Regions from separate parts of the Micromonospora sp. NPDC049081 genome, predicted to be linked through region 2. Evidence: riboswitches for the same ligand, from Rfam matches in the RefSeq annotation. Region 2 holds a riboswitch; the other holds the start of a gene.

Region 1 (8,296 bases), on a different contig from region 2:
AAGGCGTCCAGCGCCTCGTGCATCCGGGCCAGGTGCCAGGCGTTCGGGGTGACCGTGGTGGCCCGGGTGCCCTCGGCCGGGCCGGTGCCCCCGCCGACCAGGGTGGTGATGCCCGAGGTGAGCGCCTCGGTGACGATCTGCGGGCAGATGAAGTGCACGTGGGTGTCCACCGCCCCGGCGGTGAGGATGCGCCCGTTGCCGGCGATCACCTCGGTCGACGGGCCGATCACCAGGTCCGGGTGCACCCCGGGCATGGTGTCCGGGTTGCCCGCCCGCCCCAACGCCACGATCCGCCCGTCGCGCAGCCCGACGTCGGCCTTCACCACCCCCCAGTGGTCCAGCACCACCGCGCCGGTGATCACCGTGTCCAGGGCGCCCTCGGCCCGGGTGGCCCGGGACTGGCCCATCGACTCGCGGATCACCTTGCCGCCGCCGAACACCGCCTCGTCGCCGCCGACGCAGTGGTCGACCTCCACCTCGATCAGCAGGTCGGTGTCGGCCAGCCGGATGCGGTCGCCGGTGGTCGGGCCGTACAGGTCGGCGTAGCGTCGCCGGTCCACCGCGCTCATCGTCCCGCCTCCGCGTCGCGCGGGCCGGACCCGTCGGCATCCGGCCCCGGGTCGAGGGGGCCGGCGACCTCGCCGCGCAGCCCCGGCACGACCCGGGCCCCGCCCAGCGGCACCAGGTCGACGGTGCGGCTGACGCCCGGCTCGAACCGCACCGACGTCCCCGCCGGCACGGCGAGCCGCTGCCCGTACGCGGCGGCGCGGTCGAAGCGCAGGCCCGGGTTGGTCTCGGCGAAGTGGTAGTGCGAGCCGACCTGGATCGGCCGGTCGGCGGTGTTGACCACCAGCAGGGTGGTCACCGGGCGACCCGCGTTGATCTCGACCGGCCCGTCGCCGGGCAGGATCTCCCCGGGGATCACGGGATCGGGTGGTGCACCGTCACCAACTTGGTGCCGTCCGGGAACGTCGCCTCCACCTGCACCTCCCCCAGCATCTCGGGGATTCCGTCGAGCACGTCGTCGCGGGTGAGCACGGTCCGGCCGGCGGCCATGAGGTCGGTGACCGTCCGGCCGTCCCGGGCGCCCTCGAGGAGGAACGCGGTGATCATGGCGACGGCCTCGGGATAGTTGAGGCGCAGTCCGCGCTCGCGTCGTCGTCGGGCGACGTCCGCAGCGACGTGGACGAGCAGGCGGTCCTGCTCGTGGGGCGTGAGGAACACGGGATCTCCCGGGCGGCTCGGCGTGTTTCCCACCGTACCGACTCCGAACGCGACAAAGGGCGCAGACCGGCGAGGGGGCGGGACGACACACGGGACCGCCGCCGGCACCGGGCAGGTCCTCCCGGGGCCCCACCGGCCCCGGCCCGCCACAGGGCCGCTCGGCGGTGGTGGTTGGGAAGGACCGCACCGCCAACCGCTGGACCGACCGTAGAGGATCACCCCGGGCCCTGGCAACGCCCAGGGCCCGACCAGCCGGGCTCAGGTGGCCGGGGTGACCGCCGCCAGCCACTGCTGGGCCAGCACCGCGTGACCGGACGGGGTCAGGTGCACCCCGTCGTCGGTCCACACCCGGTCGTCGACCTCGGCGCGGTGGAACACCGCCTCCACCGCGACCAGCGTCGCGTCGAACTCGGCGGCCAGCTTGCGCACCGCGTCGACCTTCGGGTCCAGGTCGTCACGCCAGCGCCGCTGGAGGTCGTCGACCGGGATGAGGAAGGGTTCCATCAGCACCAGCCGGACGTCGGGCAGCGCCTGCCGGGTGCTGGCGAGCAGGTGCCGGTAGTCGGTGGAGAACTCCTCGACGGTGGTCACCTCGCCGCTGCTGTACCGCCGCCAGGTGTCGTTGATCCCGATCAGCACCGACACCACCTGCGGGGCCAACGCCAGGCAGTCGTCCGCCCAGCGGGACCGCAGGTCGCGTACCCGGTCACCGCCGACGCCCCGGTTGCGGAAGGTCACCCGGTGGCCCGGATACCGGGCGGTGAACCAGGCGGCGGCCATCATCGCCCAGCCCGTCCCCAGGTCGGCCTCGTCGGCGCGGTCGCGCCCGGCGTCGGTGATGCTGTCGCCGATGAACAGCACCCGGCCACCACGCGGCATCTCCAGCGTCATCGCGTCCGCTCCCCTGTCGTCGTCGGACGCCATCATCCCCCGGGGTCCGCCCCGGACACCACCCGGGAAATCGACGTCGTGGTGGTGTCCGTCGCCTGTCGTCGCCGACCGACCCGCTACAGTGATGGTCCGCATTCGACGTCCCCCGGGATGTCGCAGGCGAGCGTCAAGCAGTGGCGCGGTCCCCGGTTCGTCCCGGCGGAGCCGCACCCACGGCCGCCGGCACGGACCGATCGTCACGCGCCGCCGGCCCGACCGGCAGGTTCGCGCCGGTTCGCAAGGACGTCAGACGCCATGCCACAGTCCCCGCTCGACCTCACCGAGGCCATCCTCCGGTTGGGGTCCATCCGCCACGACGAGATGGGCCTCGACGCCGTCCTGACCCGGATCACCGAGGTCGCCCGGGACAGCATCCCGGGTACGACGGAGACCTCGGTGACCCTGGTGCACGGCACCGAGGCGAAGACCGCCGCCCACACCGGTGACCTCGCCCGCCGGCTCGACCAGTGGCAGTACGAACAGGGTCGCGGCCCGTGCCTGGACGCGGCCACCACCGGCACCGTGCTGATCGTCACCGACATGACCCGGGAGCCGCGCTGGCCGGAGTGGGCGACCCGGGCCCACGCGTCAGGGGTGTCCTCGGCGATGTCGATCGGTCTGCCGATCCAGGAGGCGGTGGTCGGCGCCCTCAACCTCTACGCCACCCGACCGGACGCCTTCAGCAGGGTGGCCGAGCCGGCCCGGGCACTCGCCGGACACGCCGCGGTGGCCCTGGCCAACGCCCACCTGTACGACAGCACCGCCACCCTGGCCGGGCAGATGCAGGAGGCGATGCGCAACCGGGCGGTCATCGAGCAGGCCAAGGGCATCATCATGGGTCAACGCCGGTGCACGGCCGACGAGGCGTTCGCGATGCTGGCCCGGGTCTCCCAGAATTCCAACCGCAAGCTGCGCGACGTGGCGGAGGCCCTGGTGCAGCAGGTCGTCCGGCCGGTGCCCGGTCAACCCACCGCCGCCGACCGCTGAGCCACGCCGGTTCAGCGACTGCCGGCGGTGGCCCTGCCGACCAGTGCGGCGGCGACGTCGCGCAGCCGACGGTTGGTGTCCTGGGAGAGCTTGGTGAGAATGCCGAAGGCCTCGTCGGCCGTGCACCGGCGTTGACCCATGATGATGCCCTTGGCCTGCTCGATGACCGCCCGGCTCTCCATCGCCGCCCGCATCTGTTCGGCCAGGGTGGTGGCGCTGGAGTAGAGGTGGGCGTTGGCCAGGGCCACCGCGGCGTACGCGGCGAAGGTCCGGGCCAGCTCGACCGTGTCGGCGTCGAACGCGCGGGGGGTCGTCCCGTAGAGGTTGAGGGCGCCGACCACCGCCTCCTGGATCGGCAGGCCGACGGCGAGCGTGCTGCCGACACCCGCGTCGGCGGCCCGGGCCGCCCAGGCCGGCCACCGTTCCTCGGTGGCGGTGTCGGCCACGACGAGGGTGTCGCCGGTGACGGCGGCGTCCAGGCACGGCCCGTGGGCCTGCCGGTACTGCCACTCGTCGAGCAGCAGCGCGACGTCGCCGGTGACGGCGATGCTGTGCGGCACAGCGCCGCGCAGCAGGGTCACCGAGACCTCGTGGGCCCCCCGTAGGCTGCGCCCCGCCAGGTCGGCGATCAGCTGCAACACCTCGTCCACGCCGACCTCGTCGAGTCGGATCCGGCCGAGTTCGGCCAACGCGTCGTGCGGGTCCAGGGAGAGTGGTGTCATCGCGCGGCTCCTTCCCGGCTGGGGCGGGGACGCGGGACGGCGTCAACGGCTCGCCCCCGGCTGCGCGTCGCCCCCGGCGGCAGGTCGGCACCCTGGCCGTTCACCGGCCCGCCCGGCGGGGCACGACAACCGCACCATACCCGCCGTCGGCGCGCACCGCCCGGCGACGCGGCAGCCGTCGCGGAGGTGACCGGGTCACCCCAGGTAGGCCGGCGGCACCGCGTCGGTGAGCCACACGCCGTTGGCGCTGCGGTAGAAGGTGTGCCCGTCGCGGGCCATCGCCGCCGCGTCGACGGTCAGTACCACCACCGCGCCACCCCGGCGGGCCCCGACCCGCCGGGCCGTCGCCACGTCCGACGACAGGTGTACGTGGTGTCGGCCGCCCCGGTGCAGTCCGGTGGCCCGGATCGAGCCGAGTGCGACGGCCCCGGTGCCGTGGAAGAGCCGCGGCGGCGGCGGTTCGGCGGTCAGCCCCAGGTCCACCGGGTACGAGTGGCCCTGGCTGGCCCGGATCCGTTCGGTCCCGTCGGCGTCCCGGGTCACCGCGAAGCGCTGCTTGTCGTTGCCCGTGACCACCACGTCGAGGTCGGCCCGGTCGATCCGCAGGGCCGCCAGCAGGTCGACCACGGACACCCAGCCGCCCGGGTCGGGGGTGAGGCCGAACCGGGCGGGCTGGTGGCGCAGGGCGAGCGACACCCGCTTGCTGACCCGCACCAGCGTCTGGTGATCCATGGCGAGCATTGTCGGGTGGGGCGGGGGCGACGTTCCACCGGTTATCCCCGCGCCGCCCGCCCCGGGGTGTCGCCGGGGCGGACGCGCGGGTCGGGTCAGCGGGCGGCGCGGAGCGCCTCGGTGAGGCTGGTGGGCCGGCGGCCGAGCAGCTTCTCCAGGTCGTCCACGGGCACGTACAGCGCACCCTGGGCGATGCCCCGGTCGGCGTCGGCCAGGGTGGCGGCGTACGGCTCGGGCAGCCCGGCGGAGACGAGCAGGTCGGTGTACGCCGGCACCGGCAGGTCGGTGTAGCGGACGTCGTGTCCACTCTGGCGGGACACCTCGGCGGCCAGTTCGGTCATGGTGAACGCCTCACCGCCCAGCTCGTAGACCTGACCGGCGTGTCCCTCGGTGGTGAGCACCTCGGCGGCGGCCTCGGCGTAGTCGGCGCGGGTGGCGGCGCTGACCCGGCCGTCACCCGCGGAACCGGCGACCCCGTGGGCCAGGTAGCCGTCGAGTTGGCCGGTGTAGTTCTCCAGGTACCAGCTGTTGCGCAGCAGCACGTACGGCAGGCCGGAGGCGCGCAACTCCTCCTCGGTGGCCCGGTGCTCGGCGGCGAGCAGCAGGTCGGAGGTGTCGGCGTGGGCGATGCTGGTGTAGACGACCAGGCCGACACCGGCCCCGCGGGCAGCGTCGATGACGTTGTGGTGCTGGGGCAGCCGCTGGCCGACCTCGCTGCCGGAGACGAACATCAGCTTCTCGGCGTCGGCGAAGGCGGCGCGGAGCGAGTCGGGGTCGGTGTAGTCGGCCGGCCGGACCTCGACCCCCCGGTCGGCGAGGTCGGTGAGCCGGCCGGTGTCCCGCCCCAGCGCCACGATCTTCCCGGCGGGTACGCCCCGGCGCAGCAGGGATTCGACGATCAGGCGACCCAGGTGGCCGGTGGCTCCGGTGACGACGATGGACATGGCGTTCTCCTTCGGGTGGCTACTTCAGTCGTACTGGCAAACACCCAGCTGCTTGGCGATACTTCCCATCGGAGAGTAGGCACCTTGAAGTTTGTGACGCACTGATGGAGAGTAAGCAGATGCGACCCGACCCGTTCCAGCGCAACTGCGGCAGCCGGCAGGTCATCGACCGGATCGGCGACCGGTGGAGCGTGCTGGTCGTGCTGACCCTCGCCGACGGCGACCGGCGCTACGGCGAGCTGGCCGAACACATCGACGGGATCAGCCAGAAGATGCTCACCCAGACCCTTCGCGGGCTGGAGCGCGACGGCCTGGTCACCCGGACGGTGCACGCCAGCGTCCCGCCCCGGGTCGACTACGCCCTCACCGACCTGGGCCGCAGCCTGCTCGACCTGGTCTCCGGACTGGAGTCCTGGGCCACCACCCACCTCGCCGAGGTGCAGGCGGCCCGGGTCCGCTACGACGCCGACCTGCCCCACCGCGCGCCCACCGGCACCACGCGACCCACCCGTCTCACCCGTCCCGCCCGGCGGTAAGGAGCGGACGTGAGGGCCGTCATAACGGGTGGACGATCGCCCGGTCCCGGCTGCTAGCCTTCGGGCAGGTCATGAGCGCCAGCGTCAAGCCCCGGCTCGCTGGCCGGCAACCCTCCGCCACGGTGGGGTGCTCCGGGTGAGGACCAGGCACCGGTAGACCACCGGTGCAAGCGTGGCCTGGTTTCCCCAGGTCAACTCCGACCCCGGGAGAACCCATGTCCGCACCCGCCCCGCCCACCGACGGCGTCGCCCCCGTGTCCCGGGCCGGCGTCCGGAGCAGCGGCGTCCGGCTGGTCAGACGGCGACACGTCGACCTGATGCGGGTCCACAGCGACTCCTGTCGCCCCCGGTAGTCGACCCCCTCTTCCCGTACCACCTCAGCGGCGTGCCCGGCGGGCACCCCGTCGGCGACGCGCGCCCGCCGTCGCCCGATCAACTCTGGAGACACCCGTGCGCTTCCTCCCTGCCCTGCCCACGACCCGGCGGCCCCGGCCCGCCCTCACCAGGGCCGCCGCGCTCGGCGTCGCCGCCCTGCTCGCCGCCACCGCGCTGACCGCCTGCGGCGGCGACTCCGCCGACCCGGCCGACAACCCGTACGGCCTGCTCCAGCCGGGGGTGCTGCGCGCCGGCACGCTCACCGACGCCCCACCGAACGTCTACCTCAAGGACGGCACCTTCACCGGCTTCGACAACGACCTGCTCGTCGCGGCCGCCGGCAAGGTGGGGCTGAAGGTCGAGTTCGTCGGCACCGACTTCTCGGCACTGCTCTCCCAGGTCAACAACCGCAAGTTCGACATCGGCAGCTCCTCGATCACCATCACCGAGGCCCGGAAGAAGACCGTCGACTTCGGCAACGGCTACGACTTCGGCTACTTCGGCCTCGACGTGCCCGCCGGCTCCCCGCTGACCGGCTTCGACCAGCTCGCCGGCAAGCGGGTGGTGGTCGTGCAGGGCACCGTGCAGGACGACTACGCCACCTCGCGCAAGCTCGACCCGGTGCGGGTGCCCGACTACAACGGGGCGGTCAACCAGCTCAAGGCCGGCACCGCCGACGCCTGGATCGCCCCCGCCGAGATCGGCGAGAAGTCGGCCGCCGACAGCAACGGCAAGATCACGGTGGCGGCCACGGAGTTGAGCCCGACCCCCACCGCGTACGCCTTCGCCAAGGGCAACGACGCGCTGCGCGAGGCGCTGAACAAGGGCCTCGACGAGGTCATCGCCGACGGCACCTGGACCCGGCTCCAGCAGCAGTACTACCCGGGCCGGCCGATCCCCGCCGGCTTCACCCCCGGCAGCGGCACCGTCGCCGCCCCCGGCGCGGCGACGCCGTCGGCGTCGGCCACCTCCTGACGGTACGACCAGACCAGCGAGCGGGGCGGTAGGAGAACACGATGGATCCGTTGAGCACCCTGTGGGAGACCTTCTTCGACGGGGACTCCATGCGCGAGGCGCTGCCCGAGATGCTGACCGTCGGGCTGCCCAACACGCTGATCCTGGCGGTCTCCGCCGCCCTGCTCGGCTCGGTGCTCGGCATGGCGCTGGCCGTGGCGGGCCTCTCCCGTACCCGGTGGTTGCGCTGGCCGGCCCGGGTCTACACCGACGTGTTCCGGGGCCTGCCGGCCGCCGCCACCATCCTGCTGATCGGCGTCGGCCTGGCCCCGCTCGGCATGCAGGTGTGGGGTCCCAACCCCTACCCGCTGGGCATCCTGGCGCTGTCGCTGATCGCCGCCGCGTACATCGGGGAGATCTTCCGCTCCGGCATCCAGAGCGTGGAGGCGGCGCAGCTGGAGGGGGCCCGAGCGCTGGGCTTCTCCTGGGGTGAGGCGATGCGCCTGGTCATCGTCCCGCAAGGGGTACGCCGGGTGCTGCCGGCCTGGGTCAATCAGCTGATCGCGCTGATCAAGGACTCCAGCCTGGTCTACTTCCTCGGCCTGCTGGCCAGCCAGCGGGAGTTGTTCCGGATCGGGCAGGACTACGCGGCCAACACCGGCAACCAGTCGGCGCTGCTGCTGGCCGGCCTGTGCTACCTGCTGCTGACCGTGCCGCTGACGCACGCCGTCAACGCCATCGACCGCCGGTTGCGCCGGGGCCGGACGGTCACCGTCGACCCCGACGACGACGGCGGGCTGGCCCTGGCCGGCGAGACCGCCCTACCGCAACCGCGTACCCCCCGGGAGGACCCCCGATGACCGCCGGCACCGCGACCACCACCTCGGTCAGC
Region 2 (8,296 bases):
TGGTCATCTCGGTGATCGAACGGCGGGCCGAGATCGGGTTGCGGCGGTCGCTGGGTGCCACCCGGGGGCAGATCCGCACCCAGTTCCTCGCCGAGTCGCTGCTGTTGTCCGCCCTGGGTGGGCTGGGCGGGGTGCTGCTCGGTGGCCTGGTCACCACCGGTTACGCCGGTTCACAGGGGTGGCCGACGGTGGTGCCGCTGTGGGTGGTGGCCGGCGGCATCGGGGCGACGATCGGCATCGGTGCGTTGGCGGGGCTCTACCCGGCGATCCGGGCCAGCCGGCTGGCCCCCACCGAGGCTCTCGCCACCCCCTGACCGCCCCGCCCGACGGGTGGCCCGGCGGCCGGTGGGGGACCTCACCGGCCGCCGGACCACGATCAGCCGGGCCGGCTCAACGCCGGCTCACCCGGATCAGTTCCCAGCCGCCCTTCGGGACGCCGGGCGTCGGGTCGGTGCGCAGGTTCATCGGGTTCGCCATCCCGAGGTAGAGCGTGGAGCCGTCCACCACCATGGTGCGGACACCCTGGTTGAGCGGGTTGCCGAAGCCGCCGGTGTCGACGGCGCGGGCCGGCCGGCCGGGCGCGTCGAACGACCAGAGGTCCGCCCCGAAGGTCGGCGGGCTGGGCGCCGTGCCGGCCGGGGGCGTCGGCATCTCACCTTCCAGCGAGATGTAGGCGAAGTCCATGGTGCCGACGTAGAGCCGGCCGCCGGCCACCGCCATCTTCCAGGCGTACAGGTTGAACGGGTCGCCGAAGCCGGAGCCGCCGTAGACCGGGGTCGCCCCGGTCGGGGCCGGGGCCCACGCGCCGACGCCGTTGTTCGCGGTCGGGTCGTACGCCGGCAGCGTCGACTCGCCGTAGAGCGTCTCGATCCGTTCGTGTGCGCCACCGAGGTCCTGGCCGCGGAAGACGGCGAACGCCCGCTGGGTGTTCTGCACGGTGGCCTGGAGCTGCGCCTGACTGCGCGGCGGGTACACCGACAGGTGCAGGGCGGTCGCCTGCAACGGCACGTGCATGGTCCCCCAGTGCAGCCGGCCGCCGTAGGAGGCGAGACCACCGAGGGCGTACGCCCGGCGGACCACCGGGTCGGGCTCGTAGTCGGCGGCGGACCAGACCTGCGCCCAGTTGCCGGCGTCCTCCGGGTTGAGTCCGGGTGCGCCGGCCGCCAGCGGCGGGCTCATCCAGATGCCGGCCAGGTCGGCCGGGTCGGTGTCGTCAACGGCACCGGTGCCCGCCGCCGGGGTGGTGCCGACGGCGCGCGGTGCCTGCTCGCCCACGTCGGAGTACGACGGGCCGACCGGGGGCGGCGTCGGGAGGATGCCGGCTGCGGCGCGTTCGGCCGCCGAGCCGTCGACGATCGCCTTGGGCCAGGTCGAGACGTAGAGCCGCCCCTGGTGCTCGGTGAGGTCGGCGACCTGGGTGGGCAGGTCGGCGACCTCGGTGAAGGCGAACGGGTCGGTGCGGTCGCCGGTCCAGCGCAGCACCCGGCCGGCCTCGCCGCCGTTGGCGCCCAGCCCGACCCCGGCGTAGAGCACGCCGCCGGCCACCACCCAGTGCCGGATGTTCTCGTACGCGGTGAGGTTGGTCGAGCCGAGGTAACGGCCGGTGACGGTGTCGAAGGCGAACACGTTCACCCCGCCGACCACGCTGGGGCCACCGAGCAGTACGACGCCCTGGTGGGCGGCGGCGCTACGCAGGCCGGCGGTGGTGTTCAGCAGGTTCGCGTCCGCCGGGGAGGCGGACGTGATGTCGGCGGTGCGTTCGGTGAGCCGTTCGGTGGCGAGGTCGTAGGTGTAGACCTCGGGGGTGCGGTGGTCGCCGAGGGTGGCGGGCAGGGCGGGGTTGCCCCGGGCCGGTTGGCTCTGACCGAACTCGCAGACGTAGTCCTCGTTGAGGATCGGTTCGCGGACCTGGTAGCCCTCGGGCTTCAGGCAGAGCACGTTCGCCCCGGTGCCGAACCAGAGTCGGCGGCCGGCCTGGGCGAGCCCCCAGACGTACGACTGGTTGACCTTGGGCTGTCCCACGGTGCAGGGCGGCCCGGGTGGATAGTCGACGCCGACGCCGGCAAAACACTCGTCAGCGGCTGCCTTGGCGAGCAGTCGTACCGTTTCGGGGCGAATGTCGGCGTGGGCCGGAGTGGCGAGCAGGGGCAGCAGGATCAGGGTGGCAAATGCGGGCAGCAGTCGTCCCGGTAGGGGTGGTCGACGTCGCACGGTGGTCCTTTCCGTAAACGACCGGTCGGGCTGGCGATAGCCGGGACGGGTGGGCTGGATCGCTCTCGACCAGGGGATATGGGTAATCGGCGGTGCACCCGGAGGGGTGGTGCAGGTTGCCGCATCGCGTCGGTCGACGGGAATGGCAAATTGCCGGCGCGAGGTTACGGGCCGGCTCGGTGGGGTGGTTTTGGCGGGTGATTCCGAGGGTGGTTGTCGCAGTTCCGGGGGCAACGTGGTGCCGAGGCTAACGTATTACGCAGCCCGTTATCACCGGAAAAATTGTTAAGGATTTTTGAACTGGCGGCCGTGCCGGCTACTGCCGTGAGTCGATGTCGAAGCGCGGCGCGGGGTGTCGGGACCGGGCCTCGTGAAAATTGCTGACGGGTGGGGCGTTCCGGGTGTCGCGGGTAAACCGCGCCAACCGCCTGCTGTCGTCTGAAGTTGGCGCGCAGTGCGGGCACCTCGCGCTGGCGGCGGTGTCGGGGCCGGTCCCCTCGCCGCTGGTCGGGTGGGCCGGGCCCGGTCGGGGTTCCCCGGTGACCTCCCGGTGGCTTCCCGCGCGAATTGCGTGCATATTCATTTTCCATAAACGCGGCGTATGAAATTCGTGACAGTTAATTCATAGTTAACAATCATTACATTCTGGCCGCTCCGGCTCGCGGCGGGGAGGTGGTCGGGGTCGACCGGTGGTGGTGGTCGCGGGCGCGTGGGCCCGGCGTCACTCCCGACGAGACGTAGGGGTGACGCCGGGACGTCGGGGTGGGGTAATGTCTCGCGCCGAGACCTTCCCAGTAACAAAGAATTTATCGATTTAACTGCTTCGATGCCTCATCATGAGGGGACGTAATCCCTTCCATGGAGGTTCCCATGAACGTGTCTCGGCTCGGCGGGCCGACCCTCTCGCTGTACCGCATCGTCATCGGCCTGCTGTTCATGCTGCACGGCCTGTCCTCGGTCTTCGGGTTGTTCGGCGGCAACCCCGTGACCGGCAAGGCTGTCCCGGTCGGTGCCTGGCCCGGCTGGTGGGCCGCACTGATCCAGCTCGTCTGCGGCGCGCTGGTGCTGGCCGGGCTCTTCACCCGGCCCGCCGCGCTCCTCGCGTCCGGCTCGATGGCGTACGCCTACTTCGTGGTGCACCAGCCGGAAGGGCTGCTGCCGCTGCGCAACGGAGGCGAGCTGTCGGCGCTCTTCTGCTGGTCGTTCCTGCTGATCGCGGTGCTCGGCCCGGGCTCCTGGGCGCTGGACACGCTGCTCGCCCGCCGCAGCGCCGACGCCCCGTCGGCACCGGTAACGGAGCGAAGCTCGGTGCCGGCCTGACGTACTGACCGGCGTCGCCGGAGCCGCAACGAGGCGGCTCCGGCGACGCGTGCGGTCAGGGGTTGTACGGCGCGTCGGTGTGACTCACCTCGGCGAGGGTGCTGCCGGAGAGCTTGTAGACCGACGTCCGCTTGATGTCCAGCTCGGCCATGCCCCGGCTGGGGCTGCGGGTCAGCCAGACCACGGTGGCCTTGCGCCCGGCCACGCTGATCGAGACGACCGGGGTCCGGTCGCCGAGGTCGGTCAGCGCGCGGAACACCGGCAGGCCACCGCTGTTGCGCCACGCCGCGAGCGTGTAGAAGGTGCCGCTGCCCCCGGTCTTGATCGCCACCGCGCCCACCGCGTCCTCCGCGCCGTCGCCGTCGAGGTCACCGATGCCGCAGGGCTTCTGGAGCGTCACGGTGGCCCCGTCCTCGCCCGACCACTGCCCCCCGGCCAGCGGCAGGTAGTCCGGGTAGCCGTTGTAGGGCGTCTTGCTGCTGCCGAGCCGGGCCTCCGCCAGATGGGCGCAGGTCAACGGTGCCTTGACCGGCGCGGCGGCGGTGGTGGTCGGGGCGGCGGCCGGCGGGGTGGTGGGGGTGGCCTTCTTCACCTCCGGCGAGGGAGCCCCGCTGGTGGGAGTCGCCTCGGGCGAGACCTGACTCAGCACCGAGGCGGTGGAGGGCCCGGTGGACGGGCCGACGGTGGACGCGGCCTCGTCCGTCCCGCCCTGCTCACCCCCGCAGGCGGCGGTCAGTAGGCAGACCATGGTGAGGGTCGCAAGGCTCGACGGGATCCGTCGCATGGGCGGGGGGTCCTCTCTCGACGTCAGGTCTCCCGCACCGTACTGATCGATGGCAATGTCGGTCATCGGCTCGTCGGCCGGCCCCCTACCGGCCTGTCGGAGCGCCGTCAGGGGCCGACCGGAGGGCCGGTGCGCGGATCCGCACAAGGGCGTACTGAGCTGGAAACTTGCCCGAAACATCAATGGCTTCCGGTGCGGCCGGCGCACGCCCCGCCGGCAGGTGGTTCACACCGTGGGAAGCAGACTGGGCGATGGCGGCGAAGCTGCCTAGACTCGACGGCACAACTGCATACCTCATCCAGAGGGGCTGAGGGATACGGCCCGACGACGCCCCGGCAACCACCCCGCGCGCTCATCGCTGAGCGTCCCGCGGGGCAGGTGCCAATTCCGTCCCCGCCGCAGGGTGCGATGCGGGGAAAGATGAGAGGAATCCGCCATGACGTCGACGCTCGCCGCCCCCGGTATCGACACCACCGCCAGCCCGGCCCGCGCCCTGGTCTGCCGCGCCTGCTCCGCCCGCTACCCGCTCGCCGCGCAGCACGCCTGTTACGAGTGTTTCGGCCCGCTGGAGGTCGACTACGACACCGCCGCACTGGCCGCCGTCACCCGGGAGCAGATCGAGGCCGGCCCGCAGAACATCTGGCGGTACGCCGCCCTCCTGCCCGCCGGCCAGGACCCGGCCACCCGGGTCACCCTCGACCCGGGGCTCACCCCGCTGGTGGCGGCCCCGAACCTCGCCGCCGAACTCGGCATCAGCGCGCCGCTGTGGGTCAAGGACGACAGCGCCAACCCGACCCACTCGTTCAAGGACCGGGTCGTCTCGGTGGCGCTGACCGCCGCGAAGGCGCTCGGCTTCACCCGGTTCGCCTGCGCCTCGACCGGCAACCTGGCCAACTCGGTGGCCGCCCACGCGGCCCGCGCCGGAGCGCCCTCGGTGGTCTTCATCCCGGGTGACCTGGAGCAGGGCAAGGTGATCACCACCGCCGTCTACGGCGGCGACCTGGTCGCCATCGACGGCTCGTACGACGACGTGAACCGGCTCTGCGGGGAGCTGGTGGAGACCGACGAGTTCGAGGACACCGCGTTCGTCAACGTCAACGTCCGGCCCTATTACGCCGAGGGCTCCAAGACCCTCGGGTACGAGGTGGCCGAGCAGCTCGGCTGGCGTATCCCGGCCCAGGTGGTCGTCCCGATGGCCTCGGGCGAGCTGCTCACCAAGATCGACAAGGCGTTCTCCGAGCTGGTCGAGATCGGGCTGGTCGAGGCGCCCGCCGGGGGTTGGAAGGTGTTCGGCGCCCAGTCGGCCGGCTGCAACCCGATCGCCGCCGCCCTGCACGCCGACACCGACACCATCACCCCGGTCCGGCCGACCGGCATCGCCAAGTCGCTCAACATCGGCGACCCGGCCGCCGGCCTGTACGCCCTGGAGGCGGTGCGGCGGACCGGCGGCTGGATGGAGTACGTCGACGACGAGGAGATCCGCGCCGGCATCCGGTTGCTGGCCCGCACCACCGGGGTCTTCGCCGAGACGGCCGGCGGGGTGACCGTTGCGGTGCTGCGCAAGCTCGTCGAGTCCGGCCGGCTCGACCCGACCGCCGAGACGGTCGTGTTCAACACCGGCGAGGGCCTGAAGACCATCGACGCGGTCGCCGGCCAGGTCGGCCCCACCCACCGGATCAAGCCGTCCCTGCGGGCCGCCCGCGACGCCGGCCTCCTCTCCTGATCCCCGGGCGAGTTGATCTCCGGGTGACCGGAATTTCGCGGTGAGTGGCGAAAACCCGCCGGGAAGGACTTGACGGCAGGAACCGGGCGGCGCAAGATGCTCCGTGCGGGAGGGCTTTCGCCGGAGACTTTTCAAGTTCTTGCGACCCAACGCCGGAGGCGTTGTGCGAACGTCCCTCCCGACCAACGTGCAAGGGGGCCAGCGGAAATCCGCTGGCCCCCTTCGTCGTCGACAGGCAGACTCCCGGCGTGACCGTGGACATCGCAGCAATCGATCCGACCGACCAGCCGGCCCTCGACGCGGTCTACCGGATCGCGGCCACGGTCGAAGCGACGGAGTCGCCCGACCTGCCGCCGCTGTGCCGTCGCCGGTTCGAGGCGCCGCTGCGGCACCCGATGCCCGGCATCGACACCCGCTGGTCGGTGGCGCGACTGGACGGCGTGGTCGCCGGCTGGGTCCGGCTCAACCTCCACCTGCTGGACAACACCGACAACGCCAGCGTCGAGCTGGTGGTGGACCCGGCGCACCGGCGGGCGGGAGTGGGGCGGGCGTTGTTCACGCACGCCCGCGAGCAGCTGCGGGAGGCCGGCGGCAAGCGGATGGTCGGCTCCGCCGTGGCCGCGCTGCCCGGCGAGCCGGGTGGACAACTGCCCGGGGCGGCCTTCGCGGCGGCGCTCGGCGCGAAGGCGGCGCTGGTCGACGTCCGTCGTCGACTCGACGTCACCGCGCTCGACCGGGACCGGCTGGCGACGCTGCGGGCCGGGGCGCGCTCGGCCGTCGCCGGCTACCGCACGGTCCGCTGGCACGGGCACCCGCCGTCGGAGCACCTCGCCGACCTCGCCTACCTGGAGGGCCGGATGATGACCGACGCACCCCTGGGTGACCTGGAGTGGGAACCCGAGCGGATGGACGCCGAGCGCATCCAGGGCATGGAGCGGGCGCTGGACGCGCGGGGCGTCCGCCGCTACAGCGTCGCCGCCGTGCACGAGTCGTCCGGCCGGTTGGTCGCGTGGACCGTGCTCAGCCTGGCCGCGAACACCACCCGGCACGCCTGGCAGCAGATCACCATCGTCGACCCGGCCCACCGGGGGCGCCGGCTCGGGCTGCTCTGCAAGGCCGAGAACCTCGAACACACCCTGGCGTACGAGCCGGAGCTGAGCGTGGTCGACACCTACAACGCGGCGGCGAACACCCACATGATCGCGATCAACGAGCTGCTCGGGTTCCGGCCGGTTGCCGGGTCCACGGAGTGGCAGTCGACCATCTGATCTGTGACACGCCCCTACTGATCTGGTCATCATCTGTTGCATGATGGCGGGCATGACGGAGACCCCGCACCCGCTGTACGACAGGCACGCCGACACCCTGCACCGCGCGCTGACCGCGATCACCGAACGCGGGTACTGGTCCGCCTACCCCGAATCGCCCAGCCCCCGGGTGTACGGCGAGACCGCCGCCGCCGACGGGAAGGCCGCCTTCGAGGCGTACCTCGGTGGCGACTTTCCGCTCGACCAGCCCGGCACGGCCGACCGGGTCGCCACCGAGACGAGCCCGTTCGGGGTGGCCCTGGACGTGCGCTACCCGCACCCGGGCGCCGACGAGGTGGTCGCCGCCGCCTCCGCCGCCCTGCCGGCCTGGCGCGACGCCGGCCCGCAGACCCGGGCGGGGGTGTGCCTGGAGATCCTCGACCGGTTGCACAAGCACGTCTTCGAACTGGCCAACGCGGTGCAGTTCACCAGCGGCCAGGCGTTCGTGATGGCCTTCCAGGCCGGCGGCGCACACGCGCTGGACCGGGCCCTGGAAGCGATCGCCTACGCGTACGCCGAGATGACCCGGCACCCCGGGACGGCCAGCTGGGAGAAGGCCGCCGGCAAGGGCGACCCGCTGCGGATGACCAAGACGTTCCACGTGGTGCCGCGCGGGGTGGCCCTGGTGATCGGCTGCAACACCTTCCCGACCTGGAACTCGTACCCCGGGCTGTTCGCCTCACTGGTCACCGGCAACCCGGTCGTGGTCAAGCCGCACCCCCGCGCGGTGCTGCCCCTGGCGATCACCGTGAAGTACGCCCGGGAGGTGCTCGCCGAGGCCGGCTTCGACCCCGACCTGGTGCTGCTCGCCCCCGAGGCCCCCGGCGAGAAGCTCGCCTCGATCCTCGCCCTGCACCCGGCAGTGAAGATCGTCGACTTCACCGGCTCCACCGGGTACGGCGACTGGCTGGAGGCCAACGCCCGGCAGGCGACCGTCTACACCGAGAAGGC

What was found. A riboswitch is a leader RNA that binds a small molecule or an ion and turns the genes downstream of it on or off. The one in region 2 is predicted to bind S-adenosylmethionine.
Region 1: it holds a riboswitch for S-adenosylmethionine, as region 2 does, so the genes downstream of both, AB0B63_RS12015 (ABC transporter substrate-binding protein) here and thrC (threonine synthase) in region 2, are expected to answer to the same signal.

The regions. Positions count from the first base shown of each region.
Region 1 is NZ_JBEZEK010000006.1:118,812-127,107, forward strand. Features, by position in the region: gene AB0B63_RS11970 (urease subunit alpha) at 1-569, opposite strand, end outside; gene AB0B63_RS11975 (urease subunit beta) at 566-925, opposite strand; gene AB0B63_RS11980 (urease subunit gamma) at 922-1,224, opposite strand; gene AB0B63_RS11985 (SGNH/GDSL hydrolase family protein) at 1,483-2,115, opposite strand; gene AB0B63_RS11990 (GAF and ANTAR domain-containing protein) at 2,410-3,141, shown strand; gene AB0B63_RS11995 (GAF and ANTAR domain-containing protein) at 3,153-3,863, opposite strand; gene AB0B63_RS12000 (RNA 2'-phosphotransferase) at 4,059-4,595, opposite strand; gene AB0B63_RS12005 (SDR family oxidoreductase) at 4,691-5,539, opposite strand; gene AB0B63_RS12010 (helix-turn-helix domain-containing protein) at 5,659-6,075, shown strand; SAM riboswitch class IV at 6,143-6,254, shown strand; gene AB0B63_RS12015 (ABC transporter substrate-binding protein) at 6,526-7,425, shown strand; gene AB0B63_RS12020 (amino acid ABC transporter permease) at 7,467-8,264, shown strand; gene AB0B63_RS12025 (amino acid ABC transporter ATP-binding protein) at 8,261-8,296, shown strand, end outside.
Region 2 is NZ_JBEZEK010000010.1:39,459-47,754, forward strand. Features, by position in the region: gene AB0B63_RS16590 (FtsX-like permease family protein) at 1-314, shown strand, start outside; gene AB0B63_RS16595 (hypothetical protein) at 391-2,211, opposite strand; gene AB0B63_RS16600 (DoxX family protein) at 3,082-3,531, shown strand; gene AB0B63_RS16605 (hypothetical protein) at 3,587-4,315, opposite strand; SAM riboswitch class I at 4,607-4,742, shown strand; gene thrC (threonine synthase) at 4,752-6,038, shown strand; gene AB0B63_RS16615 (GNAT family N-acetyltransferase) at 6,287-7,306, shown strand; gene paaN (phenylacetic acid degradation protein PaaN) at 7,359-8,296, shown strand, end outside.